Regions from separate parts of the Amycolatopsis sp. NPDC023774 genome, predicted to be linked through region 2. Evidence: riboswitches for the same ligand, from Rfam matches in the RefSeq annotation. Region 2 holds a riboswitch; the other holds the start of a gene.
The links. Region 2 has a riboswitch for thiamine pyrophosphate ahead of thiC (phosphomethylpyrimidine synthase ThiC). Riboswitches for the same ligand answer to the same signal wherever they lie in the genome.

Region 1: it holds a riboswitch for thiamine pyrophosphate, as region 2 does, so the genes downstream of both, AB0F91_RS03220 (thiamine ABC transporter substrate-binding protein) here and thiC (phosphomethylpyrimidine synthase ThiC) in region 2, are expected to answer to the same signal.

What each region holds. Positions count from the first base shown of each region.
Region 1 covers NZ_JBFAAJ010000001.1:630,176-641,013, reverse strand. Annotated here, with positions in the region: gene AB0F91_RS03245 (sigma-E factor regulatory protein RseB domain-containing protein) at 1-566, shown strand, start outside; gene AB0F91_RS03240 (ABC transporter ATP-binding protein) at 563-1,567, shown strand; gene AB0F91_RS03235 (ABC transporter permease subunit) at 1,564-2,442, shown strand; gene AB0F91_RS03230 (ABC transporter ATP-binding protein) at 2,455-3,465, opposite strand; gene AB0F91_RS03225 (iron ABC transporter permease) at 3,466-5,106, opposite strand; gene AB0F91_RS03220 (thiamine ABC transporter substrate-binding protein) at 5,082-6,137, opposite strand; TPP riboswitch at 6,156-6,271, opposite strand; gene AB0F91_RS03215 (4a-hydroxytetrahydrobiopterin dehydratase) at 6,305-6,592, shown strand; gene AB0F91_RS03210 (hypothetical protein) at 7,496-7,804, shown strand; gene ychF (redox-regulated ATPase YchF) at 8,164-9,246, opposite strand; gene AB0F91_RS03200 (AlkA N-terminal domain-containing protein) at 9,349-10,779, shown strand; gene AB0F91_RS03195 (methylated-DNA--[protein]-cysteine S-methyltransferase) at 10,776-10,838, shown strand, end outside.
Region 2 covers NZ_JBFAAJ010000001.1:77,347-88,184, reverse strand. Annotated here, with positions in the region: gene AB0F91_RS00460 (phosphatidylserine decarboxylase) at 2-715, shown strand; gene pssA (CDP-diacylglycerol--serine O-phosphatidyltransferase) at 720-1,721, shown strand; gene AB0F91_RS00450 (TetR/AcrR family transcriptional regulator C-terminal domain-containing protein) at 1,730-2,215, opposite strand; gene AB0F91_RS00445 (hypothetical protein) at 2,398-2,529, shown strand; gene AB0F91_RS00440 (nitroreductase) at 2,550-3,017, shown strand; gene AB0F91_RS00435 (AAA family ATPase) at 3,023-5,302, shown strand; gene AB0F91_RS00430 (LytR C-terminal domain-containing protein) at 5,353-6,033, opposite strand; gene AB0F91_RS00425 (DUF3263 domain-containing protein) at 6,030-6,338, opposite strand; gene AB0F91_RS00420 (peptide deformylase) at 6,478-7,047, shown strand; TPP riboswitch at 7,480-7,611, shown strand; gene thiC (phosphomethylpyrimidine synthase ThiC) at 7,605-9,248, shown strand; gene thiD (bifunctional hydroxymethylpyrimidine kinase/phosphomethylpyrimidine kinase) at 9,276-10,094, shown strand; gene AB0F91_RS00405 (hypothetical protein) at 10,112-10,324, shown strand; gene AB0F91_RS00400 (helix-turn-helix domain-containing protein) at 10,402-10,797, opposite strand.

The sequences.
Region 1 (10,838 bases), 550 kb from region 2:
ACGTCGCCGACCGTCCGGCCTACGAGCTGGTCTTCACCCCGAAGCCGACCGAACGCACGCTGCTGCGCGAAATCCGCGTGGCCGTGGACTCGCAGACGCGCATGCCGCTGAGGCTTTCCGTGCTGAGCAACGGAACCACGGCGCCGGCGCTGCAACTGGCGTTCACCGACGTGAAGTTCGCGCCGCAGTCGGCCGGCCTGTTCACCTTCACGCCGCCCCAGGGCGCCAAGGTGACGGAGAAGACCGCGAAGATCGACGACCAGACCAAGGCGCTGGCCGACGAGGCCAAGCAGGACACCAAGCTCGTCGGCGACGGCTGGGACACCGTGATCACGGGCAAGGTGCCGGCCGACGCGCTGTCCGGCAAGAAGCCGGCCGGAGCCGAGGGCCGAAACGCCGACCCGCAGCAGCTGCTCAGCCGCTTCGCCAAGCGCGTGAACGGCACCTGGGGCAGCGGCTACCTGTTCACCACCAAGGTCGGCGGCGCGGTGCTGACCGACGACGGGCGGTTCGCCGCCGGTGCGGTGCCGGAGCAGGTGCTGTACGAGGCGCTGGGCCAGAAGTGACCGACACGACCAGTGCGGTGGTAACCGGGGCGGGCATCTCCCAGGAGGTGTCCGCCCCGGCGGTCCCGCTCGCCGCGCGCACGCGCGGGCTGCGCAAGGTCTACCGCGGCACGGTCGCGGTGGACCACGTCGATCTCGACGTGCCCGAAGGGGCCGTGCTCGGGATGCTCGGGCCCAACGGCTCGGGCAAGACGACCACGATCCGCATGCTGCTGGGCCTCGTGCGGCCCACCGAGGGCGAGGTCGAGCTGCTCGGCCGGCCGATGCCCGACGGCGCGCCCCACGCGCTGCCCGACGTCGGCGCCCTCGTGGAGGGGCCGGGCTTCCACCCGTTCCTCTCCGGGCGCGACAACCTGCTGCGCTTCGCGGCCGCCGAGCCGCGGCTGGCGTCGGACGCGATCCCCGCGGCCGTGGACGGGGCGCTGGAACGCGTGGGCCTCACCGTCGCCGCGCGCCGCCGCTACAAGGGTTATTCGCTCGGCATGAAGCAACGGCTGGGGCTGGCCGCGGCGCTGCTCGTGCCGCGCCGGATGGTGATCCTCGACGAGCCGACCAACGGCCTCGACCCCGCCGGCACGCGCGAGATCCGCCGCATCATCGCCGAGCTGCACGCCGACGGCTGCACCGTGCTCGTGTCTTCGCACCTGCTCGCCGAGGTCGAGGCGACGTGCACCCACGTCGCCGTGCTGCAGTCGGGCACGGTCGTGGCTCAGGGCGAGCTGGCCGAGCTGCTGGAGTCGGGCAACGCGGCGCTGCTGGTGCGCACGCCCGACGCGGAGCACGCGGTGGAAGTGTTGCGGGAGAACCGGATCGGGGCCCGGCTCACGCCCGACGGCGTCCGCGCCGACCTCACCGCCACGCCCGCGCCGCGGGTGCTGCAGGTGCTCGTGGGCGCCGGTGTCGAGGTGCACGAGGCGACTCGCGCGCGAACCGGGCTGGAGGACCTGTTCGCGCGGCTCACCGAAGGTGCCAACGGCTCCGAATCCGAGGGGGAAGCATGACCACCGCGACGCTCACGGCACCGGTGAGCCGCACGGGCCACGACACGGTGCCGCTGCCGCGGCTCGTCGCGGCCGAGCTGCGCTGGATCTTCCGGCGCCCGCGCACGCTGGCCGTGCTCGCGCTGCTGGCCGTGGTGCCGATCGTGATCGGCATCGGCCTCACGCTCGTCGGCGACAGCGGGCCCGACGGCGGCCCGGCCGACGCCGACGCGGCACTGCTCGCGTCGGCCGTGAACAACGCGCTGGTGCTGCCCATCGCCGCGCTGACGATGACGCTGGCCCTGCTGCTTCCGCTGGCCTCGGCCATGGCCGGCGCCGACGCGCTCGCGGGCGAAGCCGCCCACGGCACGTTGCGGGCGTGGCTCGTCGCCCCCGTCAGCCGCGGCCGGCTGCTGGTGGTGAAGGCGATCGGCGTGGCGGTCGTGTGTGTGGTCGCGGTGCTGGCGATGTGCGTCACGGGCGTAGTGACCGGGCTGATCATCAACGGCACCGGATCGCTGTTCACGCTGTCGGGCACGACGTTGTCGCTCGGCGCGGCGCTGGGCCGGATCCTGCTGGTGGCGGGCTGGATCGTGCTGCAGCTGTGGGCCGTCGGCGCGGTCGCGCTGGCCGTGTCGAGCTGGACGGAACACCCGATGCTCGTGGTCGCCTCGGTGCTGGCCGGCGACATCGTGTTCACGATCCTGGGGTTCCTGACCTCGCTCGACTGGCTGCACCCGTTCCTGCTCAACCGCAACTGGTCCGAAGCCCCGACGGAGATCCTGCGGGACCCGATCGGCGGCTCGATGCTCACCGAAGGCGCGCTGCGAGCGGCTTGTTACATCGTCGTGGGGCTGTCGCTGGCGTACGGCCGGCTGGCGACCCGAGACGGCTGAGTTCGAGGGGTTTCAGCCGACGATCGCGATCCCGTCCGGGTCCAGTGCGAGCCGGACGGGATCGCCCGCACGCAAGTCGGCCGTCACGGGCGCGACCGCGTCCGCCGTGTGCTTTCCGGACAGTCGCACGACCAGCCTGAGGTGCTCACGGCGGTGCACCGCGGCCGTCACCTCGCCGGTCACGCCGGTTTCGGCGACGCGCAACGCATGGGGCCGCAAGCCGAGCCGCACCGGGCCGTCTTCGGGCTCCGGGAGCACGACGTCACCGAGCTCGGTGCGCACAACCCCGCCCGCGGCCACCCCGTCGACGAACGACGTGGCGCCGAGGAACTTCGCGACGTCGTCGTCCGCCGGGTTGCGCCACACGGACCGCACGGCGCCTTCCTGCCGGATCTCGCCGGCATCCAGCACGGCCACGCGGTCGGCGAGCGTGAACGCCTCTTCTTGATCATGGGTGACCAGCAGCGCGGTGATCTTGCTGCGCCGCAACAGGTCCGCGAGGTCGATGGCGAGCTGCTCACGGAGCCCCGCGTCGAGGCCGGAGAGCGGTTCGTCGAGCAGCAGCAGCCGCGGTTCGGGTGCGAGGGCGCGGGCCAGGGCCACGCGCTGGGCCTGGCCGCCCGACAGCTCGGTGACACGCCGGCGTTCGAACCCCTTGAGCCCCACCAGTTCCAGCAGCTCCTCGACGCGCGCTCGGTGCTTCGCTTTGGGGATCCCGTGCATGCGCAGCCCGAACGCGATGTTCGCGGCGACGTCGCGGTGCGGGAAGAGCTGGCCGTCCTGGAAGACCAGCCCGAACCCGCGCCGGTGCACGGGCACGGTGGCGAGGTCGGTGCCGTCCCAGCTGACCGAGCCGGACGTCATGGGCTCCAGGCCGGTGATGGCACGCAGCAGCGTCGACTTGCCGGAGCCGGACGGGCCGAGCAGGGCGAGCACCTCGCCGTCGGTGATGTCGAGGCGCGCGTCGCGCACCGCGGCGAACGAGCCGTAGTGGACCGTGAGGTCCCGCACTGTGAGCGCCATTCAGAACTCCCCCACCGTGCCGTGCCCGCGAACGGAGCCGAACCGGTCGATCAGCGCGACGGCCACGACCGTCACGACCATGAGCAGCGCGCACGCCGCGTACGCCATCTGGTTGTTGAGCTCACCCGGGCGTGAGATGAGCGTCGCGACGGCGACGGGCAGCGTCGGCGCGTCGGGGCGGGCGAGGAAGCTCGTGGCGCCGAACTCGCCGAGCGCCACCACGTAGCCGAACCCGGCGGCCGCGACGAGCGAACGCGCGGTGAGGGGCAGGTCGATCTCGCGCCACACGCGCGCCGGGCTCGCCCCGAGCGTCGACGCGGCCTGGCGCAGCCGCACGTCGACGGCGCGCAGCACCGGCAGGATCATCCGCACGACCAGCGGGATGATCACCAGCGCCTGCGCGAGCGGCACGAGCAGCGGCGAGGTGCGCAGGTCGCCGGGCAGCGCGTCGAGCGTCACGAGATAGCCGAAGCCGACCGTCACGGCGGAGACGCCGAGCGGCAGCATCAGGGCGGCGTCCATCGTCTCGCCCATGCCGCGGGCGAGGCGCCCGGGTGCGCGTCTCAGGGCGACGAGCACCACGCTGGCCAGCACGCCGACGGTCATCGCGAGCAGGGTCGCGTCGGTGGCCGCGGCGAGGGAGTTCTTCGCGGCCACCCAGCCGGAGACCTGCAGCGCGTCGTCCGTGCCGGTGCTCGCCAGCGCACGGAACCCGGCGAGACTCCAACCGTCCGGTGTGGACACCGACGCCAGCAGCAGCGCGACGATCGGCGTCATCAGCAGCGCGATCACGAGCGCGGCGGCGCCGACGGTCCACCATTCGCCTCTTCTCGGCCGCCGGGGCGTGGACTGCTTGAGTTTCACGGCGTTCTCGCGCCGCCGTCGGGCAATCGCGCCCAACCCGAGCGCGGCGAGGACGGCGGCGAACTGGATGAGCGACAGCGCGGCCGCTCCGGAGAGGTCCAGCAGGTCGACCGTGCGCAGGTAGATCTCGGTCTCGAGCGTGCGGTAGCGGCCGCCGCCGAGGATGAGCACCACGCCGAAACTGGTGGCGCAGAAGAGGAAGACGACCGCCGCCGCCGACGCGACGGCCGGGCCGAGCGCCGGGAGCGTCACCGTGCGAAAGGCCCGCCACGGCGAGGCGCCCAACGCGCGGGCGGCCTCGGTCGCCCGTGGGTCGAGGTGGCGCCACAGCCCGGCGACGGTCCGGGCGACCACGGCGACGTTGAAAAACGCGTTGGCCAGCACCAGCGGCAGCACGCCGCCGTCGGGCCACAGCGCGCGGAACGCGAGCCCGACGACCACCGTCGGCAGGACGAAGGGCACCAGCACCAGGGTGCGGGCGAGCCCGACGCCCGGCAGCTTCACGCGCGCGAGCACGTACGCCACCGGCAGCCCCGCGACCACGGCGACGACCGTGGACGCGGCGGCGCCGACCAGCGTGAACGCGGCGAGCTGCCACGTCTGCGCGTCGGCCAGGACCGTGTCCACGCCGCCGGCCGAGAAGCCGCGGCCGAGGATCGCGACGACCGGCCAGGCGAAGAACACGACCAGGAACGCGACGGGCAGCAGGCCGAGCAGCGCGAGGCCGGCTGTGCGCGCCGTTTGCGCCGGCGTTACGCGCCCATGAGCGAGCGCCATTCACCGATCCACTTCTCACGACCGGCCTGGATCTGGTCGGCGGGCAGAGTCGCGGGGTCCTGCGGCAGCGGCGCGGCCGCGGCCCAGCCGGTGGGCAGGTCCACGCCCTCGCGGGCCGGGTAGACGTACATGTTGGCCGCGACCGTCGCCTGGAACTGCTGCGACAGCAGGAAGTCGACCACCTTCTGGGCCTGCGGGACCTGCTTGGTGTTCGCGAGGACGCCGACATACTCGATCTGGCGGAAGCACGTGTCGAGCAGGGCCTTGGTGCGCGGCTTGCCGTCGTCGCCGATCTCGGCGGCCGGGGAGGACGCGTAGGAGACCACGATCGGGCGCGGCCCCTTGCCCGAGGAGCCGGAGAAGTCCTTGGTGTAGGCCTCTTCCCAGCCGCTGTCGACCTTCACGCCGTTGGCCTTGAGCTTCGCCCAGTAGTCGTGCCAGCCCTGCTCGCCGTACTTCGCCACGGTGCCCAGCAGGAACGCCAGCCCGGGCGACGCCGTGGCGGGGCTCTCGGCGACGGTCAGGTCCTTGTACTTCGGGTCGGCGAGGTCGTCGTACGTCTTGGGCTCGGGCAGGTGCTTGCTCGCGAAGTAGGCGGGGTCGATGTTGACGCAGACGTCGCCGACGTCGACCGCACTCAGGCGGTGTTGCGGATCCACCGAGTACCGCTGCGGCCCGCGGTCGGCCTCGGGGCTCGTGTACGGCTGGAAGACGCCTTCACCCAGCGCGCGCGACGCGAACGTGTTGTCGACGCCGAACGCGACGTCGCCGATCGGGTTGGCCTTGGTGAGAACCAGCTTGTTGGTGAGCTCCCCCGCGTCGCCCGACTTGAGGATCTTGAGCTTGATCCCGGACTGCCTCTGGAACGCGTCGAGCACGTCCTGCGGCGCGACGAACGAGTCGTGCGTGACGAGCGTGACCGTCGGCGTCTGCTGGGCGTCGCCGCCCGAGCCGCCGGACAGCGAGCACGCGCTCGCCAGCACCGTGACCATGGTCAGTCCCAGCACCGTGCGTGCGGTCCGCGGAATCATCTGCCCTCCTTGCGCCGGATGCGGGGAGAGCAGCCCTCCCTGCGCCGGCATGATCCGGAATCAGGTGCGAACGGTCGCGGGCTTTCACCGCCCGCCTCTCAGCCCGGCTGCACCGGACTCCCGTGGCAACCGTGCAGCGTAGCCCAAACGGGTTCACCATTGGACACATGGCGCAACTACTGAGCGACTCCGAGATCTCGTCCGCCCTGGCCACCGTGCCCGACTGGCAACGCGACGGCGCCACGATCACCCGTTCGGTGACCCTCTCTTCGTTCCCGAACGCCGTGGCCTACGTCGTCCGCGTCGCCGAACTCGCCGAGGCCGCCGACCACCACCCGGACATCGACATCCGCTGGCGCACGGTGACCTTCCGCCTCTCCACCCATTCGGAAGGCGGCCTCACCTCGAAGGACTTCGCTCTCGCCGGCCAGATCGACGCCGCGCTCACCGTGTGACGCGCCCTACTGTCGCGACACCTCCCGCGGGCTGACACGTCCTCTCTTCGTACGTTCCACGAGGAGGGACCCCTTTCATGACCCAGGCAATCGTTGTCGGCACTCTCGCGTTCACCCTGATGGTCGCCGTCGCCGGCGCGGTCCTGTGGCGCACTTTCCGCGCCCACCGTGATCTCGACCACAGGCTGTAACACCACCCTTGATCAGCGCGCTATCCCAGCGGAATCCGCCCGCCCCACCCCCGCTAGGACACGCGATGAACAACTCGCCCACCGCCCTCTCGCCCACCCAGCGCGCCTGGATCACTCTGTTCGCCACGGCGTTCACACTGGCGGCCCTGGTGGTGCTCGGTCTGCTCAGCTGAGCGTTCTCATCACCCTCCGAAACACCGGACGGTTCGGTGCCGACGACTCGGCATGAACCGTTCCTCCGTCGCGTGCGCGGCAGCCGTGCTGTGCCTGGCTGCCGCGTCCTGCGCGCGACCTGACCCGCCGCCGGCGCCCGTGTCGACTTCGGCGGCCCCTGCCGCTCCGGTTTCGCCGACCACGCCACCCCCTTCACCGACGTCGCCCCCTCCGACGTCGCCCCCTCCGGCGGCCACGACGACGTCGGCCTCCACGCCGCGGACCACCCGGAAGTCACCCAAACCCCGGATCCGCGACACCCGCCCCGGCTGCGGCCAACGAGCCGTCAACGCACGCAAGTTCAACCCGAGCTGCAAGGAATACCAGGGCTATCTCGACCCCAGCGGTCCTGGCCGCGGCAAAACCTCCGGCGAAATCCAACACGACTGGCTGTGCGAACAGGGCATGTTGCCGAAGAACGAATGCTGAACCTGTGTGCGTGGAGCAACCCCGGGTTGGCGGTAGACGATCACCACGAGAGCCTGCGACCGTGGTGGTCATGACTCCGGAGGATGACCCACCGGCGTTGTTCGCCCTGCCCCGGCGGCGCGAACCGCTCGCGGCGTTCCAGCGTCGCCTCAGGCACCACCGCCCGGCAGCGCCACCGAACACGACCCGCGTCCACGGCCGCACGGCCACCGGCACGGTCCACCTCGTCACCGAGGAATGGCTGCCCGCCTGCGGGACCGGCCTCAACGGCTGGGACTACCGCGGTCTGAACCCGACGGACGAAGCCGTGACCTGCCACCGCTGCGACGCCATCATCGCGCGGACCCGCCCACCCGAGGGTCAGCTGACGTTGTTCTGAAGCCCCGCGTCGGACCCGGACCGAGCAGCGGCACGTGCGTCCATGCGCTTGAACGCGAGTTCCGCAATGCGCAGGAGGTGTTCGCAATACGGCCGCCCGCTTCGGGGAACTCGGAGAGCGAGCCCTGCAACCTGGCCTCGCGCTCCGCGAGAAAGTTCCACGACCGATCCGACAGCAGCTCCCCGCCGTCAATCCTTTGCGACTGGCCGACGATGTCAGCGGCGATCATCACGGCGCAGACCGAGCCGTAGTCCGCACCTCGAACGACCTCGGGAGCAGGAAATGGCATCGCGTGGTGCTCTTGGAGAGCGACAGCCAGTTCGTCGGTCATCCGCCGAGCCCACGACCGCGAGCAAGGCTCAGACGTTGAACCTGAACTCCACCACATCCCCGTCCGCCATCAGATAATCCTTGCCCTCCATGCGCACCTTCCCCGCGGCGCGCGCAGCGGCCATCGAGCCGGCCTCCATCAAATCGGTGTACGACACGATCTCCGCCTTGATGAAGCCGCGCTCGAAGTCCGTGTGGATGACGCCGGCGGCTTGGGGGGCGGTGGCGCCCTGGGGGATCGTCCAGGCGCGCGATTCCTTCGGGCCCGCGGTGAGGTAGGTCTGCAGGCCCAGGGTGTGGAAGCCGGCGCGGGCGAGGGCGTTGAGGCCCGGCTCGGCCTGGCCCACGGACTCCAGCAGCTCGCGCACGGACTCCTCATCGTCGAGTTCCAGCAGCTCGGATTCGACCTTCGCGTCGAGGAAGACGGCGTCGGCGGGGGCGACGAGCTTCTCCAGTTCCTCGCGCCGGCCGGAATCCGTCAGCACGCCCTCGTCGGCGTTGAAGACGTACAGGAACGGCTTCGTCGTCAGCAGGCTCAGCTCGCGCAGCGACTCGAAGTCCACTTCCTTCTGTGCCTGGAACAGCGTGCGGCCCGCGTCGAGGATTTCCTTGGCGCGCTGCGCGTTCTCCAGCGCCGGGCGCGCCTCCTTCTTGGTGCGCGCCTCCTTCTCGAGGCGCGGCAGGGCCTTGTCGAGCGTCTGCAGGTCGGCGAGGATCAGCTCGGTGTTGATGGTCTCGATGTCGCTCGACGGATCGATGCGGCCGTCGACGTGGACCACGTCCGGGTCGTCGAACACGCGGATGACCTGGCAGATCGCGTTGGCCTCGCGGATGTTCGCGAGGAACTTGTTGCCCAGTCCGGCACCCTCGGACGCACCCTTCACGATGCCCGCGATGTCCACAAAGGACACGACAGCCGGCACGATCTTCTCCGAGCTGTACATCTCCGCCAGCTTGTCGAGGCGCGGGTCCGGCAGCGGGACGACGCCGACGTTGGACTCGATCGTCGCGAAGGGGTAGTTCGCGGCGAGCACGTCGTTGCGCGTCAGCGCGTTGAACAGGGTGGACTTGCCGACGTTGGGCAGGCCGACGATACCGAGGGTCAGACTCACGACAGTTGAGTCTACGTGCCCGGCAAACGCCCCGGCCGACCCGGTAACGCCGTGTCGGATTCCCGCCAGCCAAGCCCGCGACCTGCTGGCACCATCGACCTCATGGCCACTCTGACCGCCCCCCTCTGGCGCGACACCGAGCGCTGCTACCGGGCCGTCACCGCCCGCGACCAGCGGTTCGACGGCCAGTTCATCATGGCCGTGCGCACCACCGGCATCTACTGCCGCCCGTCCTGCCCGGCGATCACACCGAAGGCCCAGAACGTGCGGTTCTTCCCCACGTCTGCCGCCGCCCAGGCGAGCGGCTTCCGCGCGTGCCGGCGCTGCCTGCCCGACGCCGTGCCGGGTTCGCCCGACTGGAACGTGCGCGCCGACCTGGCTGCCCGCGCCATGCGCCTGATCTCCGACGGCTTGGTCGAGCGCGAAGGCGTGCCCGGCCTGGCGCGGCGGCTCGGCTACTCGGAACGCCAGCTCGGCCGCGTCCTCACCGCCGAGCTGGGCGCCGGCCCCCTCGCGCTCGCCCGCGCCCACCGCGCGCACTCCGCGCGGCTGCTGATCGAGCTCTCGGCGCTGCCCCTCACCGACGTCGCGTTCGCCGCCGGCTTCTCCAGCATCCGGCAATTCAACGAGACGATCCGCGAGGTCTTCGCGACGACGCCTTCGCAGCTTCGCGCGGCTTCACTGCGTCGCGGCCGCCGCGCTGAACCCACCGGCTCGACGCGGCTGAGCCTGCGCCTGCCGTTCCGCGCGCCGTTCGACGCGCAGGGCGTGCTGCGTTACCACGCGTCGCACGCGTTGCCGGGGGTCGAGGCCGCCGAGGAGAGCGCCGACGGCATCACCGGATACGGCCGCACGCTACGGCTTTCCCACGGCCCCGGCCTGGTCTGGCTATCGCCGCAACCGGACCATGTCCGGTGCGACCTGGCGTTGACCGACCTGCGCGACCTCGGCAGCGCGGTCTCCCGCGTCCGGCGGCTGCTCGACCTCGACGCGGACCCCGAGGCCGTCGCGCGTGTCCTCGGCGCGGATCCGGTGCTCGCGCCGCTGGTTACGAAGGTGCCGGGGCTGCGCGTGCCCGGCGCGGTCGACGGGCCGGAGCTGGTCCTGCGCGCCGTACTCGGCTCGGCCGCCGCCTCCGTCGCCGCGCTCGGCGCCCGGGTTCCGCCCCGCGAGCCGCCGATGGACACCCTGACCACGCTCTTCCCGGAACCCGGGGTCGTGGCCGCCGCCAACGTGAAACCGCACGTCAAGACCGTCGCCGCGGCATTGGCGGACGGTAGCCTCGACCCGCACATCGGCCGGGATCCGGGTGAGCTGCGGGCGGAGTTGCTCTCGTTCGGCATCGACGCCGACTACGTCCTGATGCGCGTGCTCGGCGCCCCCGACGTCCTGGTCACCACCGACCCCGCTGTCCGCCGCTCTGCCGCCGCCCTCGGCCTCGACCTACCCGGCGCGGCCCGCGGCTGGCGGCCGTGGAGCTCGTACGCCACCTGTTACCTGCAGACCTTCGACCCTGAGGAGAACCTCTCGTGAGCACCGCCTTCTGGTCCAGTGTGGACACCAAGATCGGCCCCTTCACCGCCGTGGTCACG
Region 2 (10,838 bases):
CATGAGCGGCAAGCCCACCGGCAATCCCCTCACACACGCAGTGCAGCTCGCGCGGGAGACGATCCCGCCGATGCACCCCGCCGGGCGTCCGTTCGTCTTCGGCGGGCTGGCGGCGACGCTGGTGCTGCGCCGGTTCTCCAAGCGCCTCGGCGTGATCGGCGCGCTCGCGACCGCGGCCACCGCCGCGTTCTTCCGCGAGCCCCAGCGCGTCGCGCCGGAGCGGGACAACATCGCCGTCGCCTCGGCCGACGGCTTGGTGTCCCTCATCGAAGAGGCCGTGCCGCCGCCCGAGCTGGGGCTACCCGCCGAGCCGCGGATGCGCGTGAGCGTGTTCCTGTCGGTGTTCGACGTGCACGTCCAGCGGATCCCGGCCCCGGGCGTCATCGAGAAGGTGGCCTACCGGCCGGGCAAGTTCCTCTCCGCGGACCTGGACAAGGCGAGCGAGGACAACGAGCGCAACTCCGTGCTCATGCGCACCGCCGACGGCCACGAGCTCGTCGTCGTGCAGATCGCCGGCCTCGTCGCGCGCCGCATCCTGTGCGAGATCCACGAGGGCGACAAGGTGGCCGCCGGTGCCACCTACGGCATCATCCGGTTCGGCTCCCGTGTCGACCTCTACCTGCCGCCCGGCAGCCGCGTGCTCGTCGCGAAGGGCCAGCGCACGGTCGGCGGCGAGACGGTGATCGCCGAACTCCCGGCGCTGGGGGAAGGCTGATCTCATGGCCCGCGTGACCACCCCGAGCATTCGGCTGCTGCCGAACGCCATCACGGTGCTGGCGCTGTGCGCCGGGCTGTCGGCCGTGCAGTTCGCGCTCGCGGGCAACTACGCCATGGCCATCGCGGCCATCGGCATCGCGGCGGTGCTCGACAGCCTCGACGGGCGCATCGCGCGCCTGCTCGACGCGACGTCGAAGATGGGCGCCGAGCTCGACTCGCTGTCCGACGGCATCTCGTTCGGCGTGGCGCCGGCGCTGGTGCTGTACGTGTGGCAGTCGCACGGCGACCGCATCGGCTGGGTGGCTTCGCTGATCTTCGCCGTCTGCATGATCCTGCGCCTCGCGCGCTTCAACACCCTGCTCGACGTCACCGACAAGCCGCCCTACGCCGCGGAGTTCTTCGTCGGCGTCCCCGCGCCGGCCGGCGGTCTCGCCGCCATGCTGCCGCTCATCGCGACGCTGCAGTGGGGCGAGGGCTGGTGGTCCGAGCAGTACGTGGTGATCGCCTGGACGATCGCCGTCGCCGCGCTGCTGATCAGCCGCATCCCGACGTTGTCGCTGAAGACCGTCAAGGTGCCCGCCAGGGCCATCGCGCCGCTGCTGGTGGGCGTCGGTCTCCTGGCGGCCGCGATCATCCAGTTCCCGTTGGTGGCGCTGGCCATCGCGCTGGTGCTGTACCTGCTGCACATCCCGTACGCGGTGTACCGCAACCGTTGGCTCGCCGCGCACCCCGAGGCGTGGACGGTCCCGCCGCGCGAACGCCGCGCCATTCGCCGTGCACGTTCGCAGCGGCGCCTGCGGTTGCGTCCGGCGTCTCGCCGGGTCGCGGGCGCGGCGATGCGCGCGGTGCGGCTGCCGCGCAACGGCTCCGACTTCGTGCGGGCGACGCGGGCCATCCGGGATCGCGACCACTCCGGGTCTGCGGCCGGCAGCTCCGGCGGTGCCGGTTCCGGCCCCAACCAGCGACGCCGGAGCTGGCGCCGGATCGGGATCCGCCGCCGCTGACCCGCGCGTCAGCGAGCCGCTGCCGCGCGCAGGCCGGTGAGCAGCAGGTCGAGCTGGTCGTGGAAGTCCTGCACGCAGTCGACGTCCGCCAGTGACGGCAGCACGCGGTACAAATTGGGCAGTTCCTCCGGCGTGACCATGCGGCTGAACCAGTCGCCGACGGGTTCGTCCCGCTGTGCGACGTCCCCGGCGACGGAGTCGGCCAGCGCCGCGCCGAACCTGAGTCCCATCAGCGACCGGTAGCCGCGGGCTGCGGCTTCCTCGTCGAGCCCGGCGTCAAGCAGTGCGCCCAGGAGAACGTCGATCACGCGCAACGCGCCGGGCGAGCGCGGGTTCGCCTCCTCGGCCACCAGCGCGCACCACGGCCGGGTGCCACGTGAACGCCGTGCAGAGGCCTTCGGCGAGCCGGCGGACGCGGGTTTCCCAGCTCCACGACGGCACCGGCAGCGGCACGGACTCGAAGACGCGCGCGGTGAGCCGGTCGAGCAGGTCACCTTTGTTCTTCACGTGGTCGTAGAGCGGCCCGCCTCGACGCCGAGGCGGGCCGTGAGCTTGCGCATCGACAGCGCGCCCATGCCGTCGGCGTCCACCAGGGCCAGCGCCGCGCCGAACGTGAGTCCCATCAGCGACCGGTAGCCGCGGGCTGCGGCTTCCTCGTCGAGCCCGGCGTCGAGCAGTGCACGAAACGCTGCTCACCACCACCCGTTCCGTCCGCCGCAAACTGGACCTCGACCGGCCGGTCGAGCCAGCGGTGATCGAAGACTGCCTGCGCATCGCCCAGCAGGCGCCCGCCGCCGGCGGCTGCTGAAGGCGCAGCGCTGGATCGTCGTGCTGGGCCCTGAGCTGCGCGCCGAGGTCGCGGTGATCACCAGGAAGGCCGCGCACGAGGTGTGGCAGCACTACGCGCACCTGGCCGACACCGGCATGTTCGCCTCCGCCCGCCACCTCGTGGACCACCTCGACCGGGTACCGGCGCTCGTGCTGCCGTGCATGCCGGGCCGGCCACCGGCGTCGGCCGCGGAGCAGTCGTCGTACTACGGCTCGATCTACCCGGCGACCTGGAGCTTCCAGCTCGCGCTGCGCACGCGCGGCCTGGCAAGCTCGCTGTGCAGCCACCACCTCGCGGGCCACGAGCCGGACGTCGCGCGCCTGCGGGGGATCCCGGCCGACGTCACGCAGGTCGGCCTCATCGCCGTGGCACACTCGACGCAGCGTGAGTTCTCCCCCGCCGCGCGGCCACCGGTGGGCGAGATCCTGTCGTTTGACGCCTGGGCGGGGTCCGCGTCGCTAGGGTGAACGGTGTGAGCGACCCGCAGATCACGCTGACCGTCAGGCACACGCCGTCCGCGCTGGATTCCCGGCGTGGAGTCGTGCGGATGCACCCCGAGGTGCTCGACGCGCTGGGCCTGCGCGCCTGGGACGCCGTGCACCTCACCGGCGCCCGTCGCAGCGCCGCGCTGGCCGCGCCGGCCGGGGAGGGCACGCCGGGCGTGGTGTTGACCGACGACGTCACGATGTCGAACCTCGGCGTCTCCGAGGGGTCCGAGATCGTGGTGACGCCGGCCGACGTCGCGGCGGCCAAGACGGTCACCGTCTCCGGCTCGCGGCTGGCCAGCGTGTCCGTGCCGCCGCAGACGCTGCGGCTCGCGCTCACCGGCAAGGTACTCACTCGTGGCGACGCCGTTTCGCTGCTGCCCCAGGACTTGGCGCCGGCGCCGGGTTCGGACGTCGCGGCCGTGCGCGGGCAGCTCTCGCGCGCGATCGGCGCGACGTGGACCAACGAGTTGCTCACCGTCACCGCCACGGAGCCGGAGGGCGTGGTCGTGGTCGGGCCGTCCACTGTGGTCAGCTGGCGCGACGGCGCCCGCACGGGCGAGACGCCGACCGACACCGTGCCCACGCGCAGCGCGACGGCCCTCGTGCGCAGCACCGCCGTGACGGCGGCCGAGGACTACCTCGACGCGGAGGTCATCGAGGAGACCAAGCCGGAGGAACTCGCGGAACCGGTCCCGCCGGTCGCCGACCTGGTCGGCGCGGAAGGGGCCGCGCGCAAGCTCGCCGAGTGGTTCGACCTGGCGTTCCGGCGGCCGGAGCTGCTGATGCGGCTGGGCACGTCGGCGCACCTGGGCGTGCTGCTGTCGGGGCCGGAGGGGGTCGGCAAGGCGACGCTGGTGCGGTCCGTCGCGCAGGCCGAGAAGGTGCGCGTGGTGTCGTTGGTCGCGCCCAACATCGCCGTCCTGGAGCCGAACACGGCCCACGCCCGCCTGCGCGAGGCCGTGACCCGCGCAGCCGAGGGCGACGGGCCCGCCGTGCTGCTGATCAACGACGTCGACGCGCTCCTGCCGGCCACGCAGCCGCCGCCGGTGGCCACCGTCGTCCTGGAGGAACTGCGCGCGGCCATGCGCCGCGAGGATCTCGCCGTGGTGGCGACGACGCAGCGCGCCGAGTCCGTGGACCCGCGGTTGCGCACCGCCGACCTGCTCGACCGCGAGCTCGGCCTGCCGCTGCCCGACGCGAAGACCCGCGTGGAGCTGCTGCGGATCCTGCTGCGTGACGTGCCCGTGGAACCGGGTGCCGACCTGGGCGTGCTCGCCGAGAAGACGCCCGGGTTCGTCGCCGCCGACCTCATCGCCCTGCGTCGCGACGCGGCTCTGCGCGCCGCCCTGCGCCAGCGTGACGTCGCCGAGCCGCGGATCTCGGAGCACGACCTGCTCGACGCGCTCGCCACCGTCCGGCCGATCTCGCTGTCCACTTCGGACAACCTGGCCACGGGCGGGCTGACGCTCGAGGACGTGGGCAACATGGTCGACGTCAAGCAGGCCCTCACCGAGACGGTGCTGTGGCCGCTGCGCTACCCGGATTCCTTCGCCCGCCTGGGCATCGACCCGCCGCGCGGCGTCCTGCTCTACGGCCCGCCCGGCGGCGGCAAGACGTTCCTCGTGCGCGCACTTGCCGGCACGGGCGCGCTCAACGTGTTCGCGATCAAGGGCGCCGAGCTGCTGGACAAGTGGGTCGGCGAGTCGGAGCGAGCCGTGCGCGACCTGTTCCGGCGGGCCGCCGACGCCGCGCCGTCGCTGATCTTCCTCGACGAGATCGACGCGCTGGCGCCGCGGCGCGGGCAGTCGTCCGACTCCGGCGTGGCCGACCGCGTGGTCGCCGCGCTGCTCACGGAGCTCGACGGCGTGGAGCCGATGCGCGAGGTCGTGGTGCTGGGCGCCACGAACCGGCCCGAGCTCGTGGACCCGGCGCTGCTGCGGCCAGGTCGCCTGGAGCGGCGCATCTACGTGCCGCCGCCCGACGCCGAGTCGCGCACCGCGATCCTCAAGGCGACGTCGAAGAACACGCCGCTGGCGTCCGATGTGGATCTGGCGGCCATCGCGGCCACCCTGGACGGTTACTCCGCCGCCGACTGCGCCGCGCTCATCCGCGAGGCCGCGCTCACGGCGATGCGCGAGTCACTCGAGGCGCACGTGGTCACGGCCGCCCATCTGGCGAAAGCGCGTGAGGTCGTGCGGCCGTCGCTGGACCCGGCACAGCTGGCGACGCTGCAGGCGTACGCGCAGGCGCAGCAGGAACGCTGACGGCAACGGGGGCCCCGCCTTCGCGGTGGGGCCCCCGTTGTTTTCGCTGGTCAGCTGCCCGTGTGGCCGCTCTGGTAGTCCTTCGTGATGATCACGATCACGCCCGGGCTCGAATTCTGGATGCCGTCGAACCGCGGCTGGGCCTGGAAGCCGAACTCGGCGGCCAACTGCTTCGCGGCGGCCTCCTCGTCGGTACCCGGCCGGAAGAAGGCCGTGGTGTGCGGGATCACGCCCTGCGGGTAGTTGCCGACCTCGGGCACGTTCCAGCCCGACGCGCGGAAGTCTTCGGCAGCCTGCTCGGCGAGGTGCGGGATCGTGGAGTTGTTGTAGACCCGCACGGTCACCCACTTGTTGGACGCCTGCTGGTCGTTGCCCGGCTGCCCCGGCTGACCACCTGGCTGGCCGGGCTGCCCCGGCTGTCCGCTCGCCTGGCCAGGCTGACCGGGCTGGCCCGGCTGCCCCGGTGGGCTGGCCGGTGGCGACGCAGGTGCCGACGAAGCAGGCGAAGACGGGGCCGAGGACGAAGGTGGCGTCGCCGAGGACGACGAGCCCGGCGCCGACTGCGACGACGACGGCGACCCGCTCGAGCTGGTGGGCCCGGCGTTGTTGTCGCCCGAGCCATTGCCCGACAGCACCGTCACGCCGCCGATGATCGCGGCGATCACGGCGACGCCGACGAGCGCGACGCCCGCGGCCCGCATGGGCCGGGACAGTCCCGAAAAGAAGCTCATGACAGTTCGATCCCCAGCCGCCTGGCGCCGCGCTTGCGCTGCCGGGCGGCGCGCGTCTTGCGCAGCCGCTTCACCAGCATCGGGTCGGCCGCCATGGCCTCAGGCTTTTCCAGCAGTGCGTTCAGCAGCTGGTAGTAACGGGTCGAGGACAGCGAGAACCGTTCCCGGATGGCGTTCTCCTTGGCACCGGCGTGCCGCCACCACTGACGTTCGAACGTGAGGATCTCCACCTCACGCTCGGTCAGGCCACCCACATTCTCCGGCGGCGACGGCTGGTCCCCAGCCATCGACTCCGCGGCGTCCATGCGGTCCTCGCAATCGGTGTCGGCTGTCCTTCCGCGGGCGCCATTCAACCACGGAACCCACGCTCGACATGGGCATCCGGCGCGGCGCGTCACGGTCCGATCCAGGTGTACCGGACGGGTCCGACTAAACTCGCTGCTCGTGACCGTCCACCCCATCCGCATCGCCGGCGATCCCGTGCTGCACCAGCCGACCCGTGAGGTCACGGAGTTCGACGAGCAGCTGCGCACGCTGACCGAGGACATGTTCGAGACGATGTACGCCGCCGAAGGCGTGGGCCTCGCGGCCAACCAGATCGGCCTCGACCTGCGCCTGTTCGTCTACGACTGCCCCGACGACGAGGGTGTCGAGCACCGCGGCCTGGTGGTGAACCCGAAGCTGGAGACGTCCGAGATCCCCGAGACCATGCCGGACCCGGACGACGACTGGGAGGGCTGCCTCTCGGTCCCTGGCGAGTCCTACCCCACCGGCCGCGCGTCGTGGGCGCGCGTGACCGGTTTCGACGTGACTGGTGAGCCGATCACGGTCGAGGGCACCGGCTACTTCGCCCGCTGCCTGCAGCACGAGACGGACCACCTGGACGGGCACCTGTACCTGGACCGCCTGGTGGGCCGCCACGCACGGGCGGCGAAGAAGATGCTGAAGAAGAACAAGTGGGGCGTGCCGGGGTTGAGCTGGCTGCCGCCGAAGGACGAGCCCGTAGAGGCCTGAGTTTCTTTGTCGACTAGTCTCCCGGTCCGGATTTCGGCCGGGAGACTCGTCGTTTCCACGGGATGCCCGGCGACGCGATGAAGTCACCGGGTTGGTGTTTGTCCTCGCTCGCCGGAAAAGTCCGCCACGAAGGGGCGGGACAAATCTCGGGACGCCGAGCTGCCGATCGAATAAAGTGCCGAATGAACGTCGTTCAGGTAATTGTGCCGGCCGGGTGAGCAGCGGCCTGAATCGCGCCGAAACAACGGCGGGCGAAACCCGGGAATTCACACGTACGGCCGCTGCAGCCACCACCGGTGCTGGTCGCCAAGCGGCAGGTGACTGTCACGTGAACCCCTGTCGGGCGCCTGCTCCGATCCGGTGAAGAACACACAGGACGAGCAGTCACCTTGTGCTCGCGTGATCCGCCGTGGCATGGTCGAGGGACAACCTCATAACCAACGCGGGAGCTCGCGCCTTGGCGGGCTGAGAGGGCGGCTGGTGTCTGTCTGTGGACACCCGGTGCCGCCGACCGCATGAACCTGACCGGGTAATGCCGGCGTAGGGAGTGAACGTCGTTGACGACACTGGAGAACGAGCCTGCCATCACGCCTTCCGTGACCACGGGGCCGATCACCGGTTCGCACAAGGTCTACCACCGCACCGAGTCGGGCCTGCGGGTTCCGGCGCGGCGCATCGACCTGTCGAACGGTGAGCACTTCGACGTGTACGACACGTCCGGGCCGTACACCGACCCGGACGCGAAGATCGACGTCCACAATGGACTTCACCCGCTGCGCGCCGGCTGGGCCGACGGCCGCGCGCACAACACCCAGCTCGGCTGGGCCAAGGCGGGCGTGATCACGCGCGAGATGGAGTTCATCGCCGCGCGCGAGCGATGCTCACCCGAGTTCGTGCGCGACGAGGTCGCGCGCGGGCGGGCGGTGATCCCCGCCAACCGCAAGCACCCGGAGAGCGAGCCGATGATCATCGGCAAGAAGTTCCTGGTGAAGATCAACGCCAACATGGGCAACTCGGCCGTCTGGTCCTCAGTGGAGGAAGAGGTCGACAAGATGGTGTGGGCCACCCGCTGGGGTGCCGACACGATCATGGACCTGTCCACGGGCAAGCGCATCCACGAGACGCGTGAGTGGATCGTCCGCAACTCCCCCGTTCCCGTGGGCACCGTGCCGATCTACCAGGCACTGGAGAAGGTCAACGGGGAGCCGGAGAAGCTGTCGTGGGAGGTCTACCGCGACACGATCATCGAGCAGTGCGAGCAGGGTGTCGACTACGTCACCGTCCACGCGGGTGTGCTGCTGCGCTACATCCCGCTCACCGCCCGGCGCGTGACCGGCATCGTGAGCCGCGGCGGCTCGATCATGGCCGCGTGGTGCCTCGCGCACCACAAGGAATCCTTCCTGTACACGAACTTCGAGGAACTCTGCGAGATCCTGCGCAAGTACGACGTCACGTTCTCCCTCGGCGACGGCCTGCGCCCCGGCTCGATCGCCGACGCCAACGACCGCGCGCAGTTCGCCGAGCTCGAGACCCTCGGTGAGCTCACGCACATCGCGCGCGAGCACGACGTGCAGGTGATGATCGAAGGCCCCGGCCACGTGCCGATGCACAAGATCAAGGAGAACGTGGAGCTGGAGGAACAGCTCACCGGCGAGGCGCCGTTCTACACCCTCGGCCCACTCGCCACGGACATCGCGCCGGCGTATGACCACATCACCTCGGCCATCGGCGCCGCACAGATCGGCTGGTACGGCACGGCGATGCTGTGTTACGTCACTCCGAAGGAGCACCTCGGCCTGCCCAACCGCGACGACGTGAAGACCGGCGTGATCACCTACAAGATCGCCGCGCACTCCGCCGACCTCGCGAAGGGCCACCCCCACGCACACGAGTGGGACGACGAACTGTCCAAGGCCCGCTTCGAGTTCCGCTGGAACGACCAGTTCAACCTCGCGCTCGACCCCGACACCGCGCGGTCGTACCACGACGAGACGCTGCCCGCGGAGCCGGCGAAGACCGCCCACTTCTGCTCGATGTGCGGCCCGAAGTTCTGCTCGATGCGGATCACCCACGACGTGCGCAAGTACGCCGAGGAACACGGGCTGTCCACTGTGGAGGCCATCGAGGCCGGCATGGCGGAGAAGTCGGCCGAGTTCGGCGAGCAGGGCAACAAGGTCTACCTCCCGGTCGTCGGGCAGTAGCTCCACCAGCTATTAGAGGCAGTAGTCATGACTGAAACCCCCCGCACCGCCCTCACCATCGCCGGATCCGACTCCGGCGGTGGTGCGGGCGTGCAGGCCGACCTGCGCACGTTCTTCGCCCACGGTGTCCACGGGCTCGTCGCGCTCACCGCCGTCACGGTGCAGAACTCGCTCGGCGTGCAGGGCTTCACCGAGGTCCCGGCCGACGTCGTCACGGCGCAGATCAAGGCCGTGGCCGGCGACATGGGCGTGAACGCGGCCAAGACCGGCATGCTCGCCACGGCCGACATCATCCAGGCCGTGGCGAATACGATCGACGAGGTCCACATCGGACGCAACACGGACACCCCGTTCGTCGTCGACCCGGTGGCGGCGTCGATGACCGGCCACGCACTGCTGCGCGAGGAGGCGCTGGAAGCCATCCGCACGGAGCTCTTCCCGCGCGCCACGCTGATCACGCCGAACCTCGACGAGGTGCGGCTGCTCACGGGCATCACGGTCACCGGCGCGCAAACCCAGCGCGCGGCGGCCGAGGCGCTGCTGGAGTTCGGGTCTCGGTGGGTGCTCGTGAAGGGCGGGCACCTCTACGAGGCCGAGGACTGCGTGGACCTGCTGACTGACGGCACCGACGTGCTGACGCTCAGCGGTGTGCGCATCGACACGGAGAACACCCACGGCGGCGGCGACACGATGGCCTCGGCCATCACGTCGTCGCTCGCCAAGGGCGCCGATGTGCCGACGGCGGTGACCGAGGCGAAGAAGTTCATCGAACGCTGCGTCGCCGAGGCTTATCCGCTGGGCGCCGGCGTGGGGCCGGTGTCCCCGTTCTGGCGACTGGCCGACTGACCGGCCACACTGGACCCGTGACCGACAACGCCGCCGCCCGCGCACTGTGGGCGCAGATGCCTTTGGACCTGCAGTTCGAGGTCGACCAGCTGGTCTCGGCCAACAAACCGGCCGCGGCCCTCAAGATGATCCGGAAATGGGGCCTGGAGCCCAAACCGGGCATCGCCGAGAGCCGGGCCGTGACCGACTACCGCAAGAGCGTGCTGAAGCCGCCGCCGCGCTTCACCTGAGCCGCCGGCCCGAAGCACCCCAATGCGGCGTTCGGTGCGCTCAACGCAACCAACGCCGCATTGGGGTGCGGGTGCGGCTAGGTTACGGGTTCGAGCGAGCGCGTGTCGTAGGTGTTGCGCGCGTCGCGGATACGGTCGAAGTTCGACTGCGACCACGTGCTCAGCGCCACCAGGTGGGCACTGACCTCAGCACCCATCGGAGTGAACGCGTACTCGACGGTCGGCGGCGTGGTCGGGAAGACCTTGCGGCTGACGAAACCGTCGCGTTCGAGGTTTCGCAGGTTTTGCGTGAGCATCTTCTGGCTGATGCCGCCGACGGCGCGGCGCAGCTCGCCGAAGCGGTGCGGCCGCTGCTCCAGCACGCCGAGCACGAGCGCAGTCCACTTGTTCGCGAGCAGGTCGAGCACATCGCGGCAGGGACAGCTCTTCAGGTAGACGTCCCACGATCCGTCCTGGTCACGAGTGGTTTCCATCAGGTACCTACATTACCGGGAAGTGCCATCTGGCGAAAAGT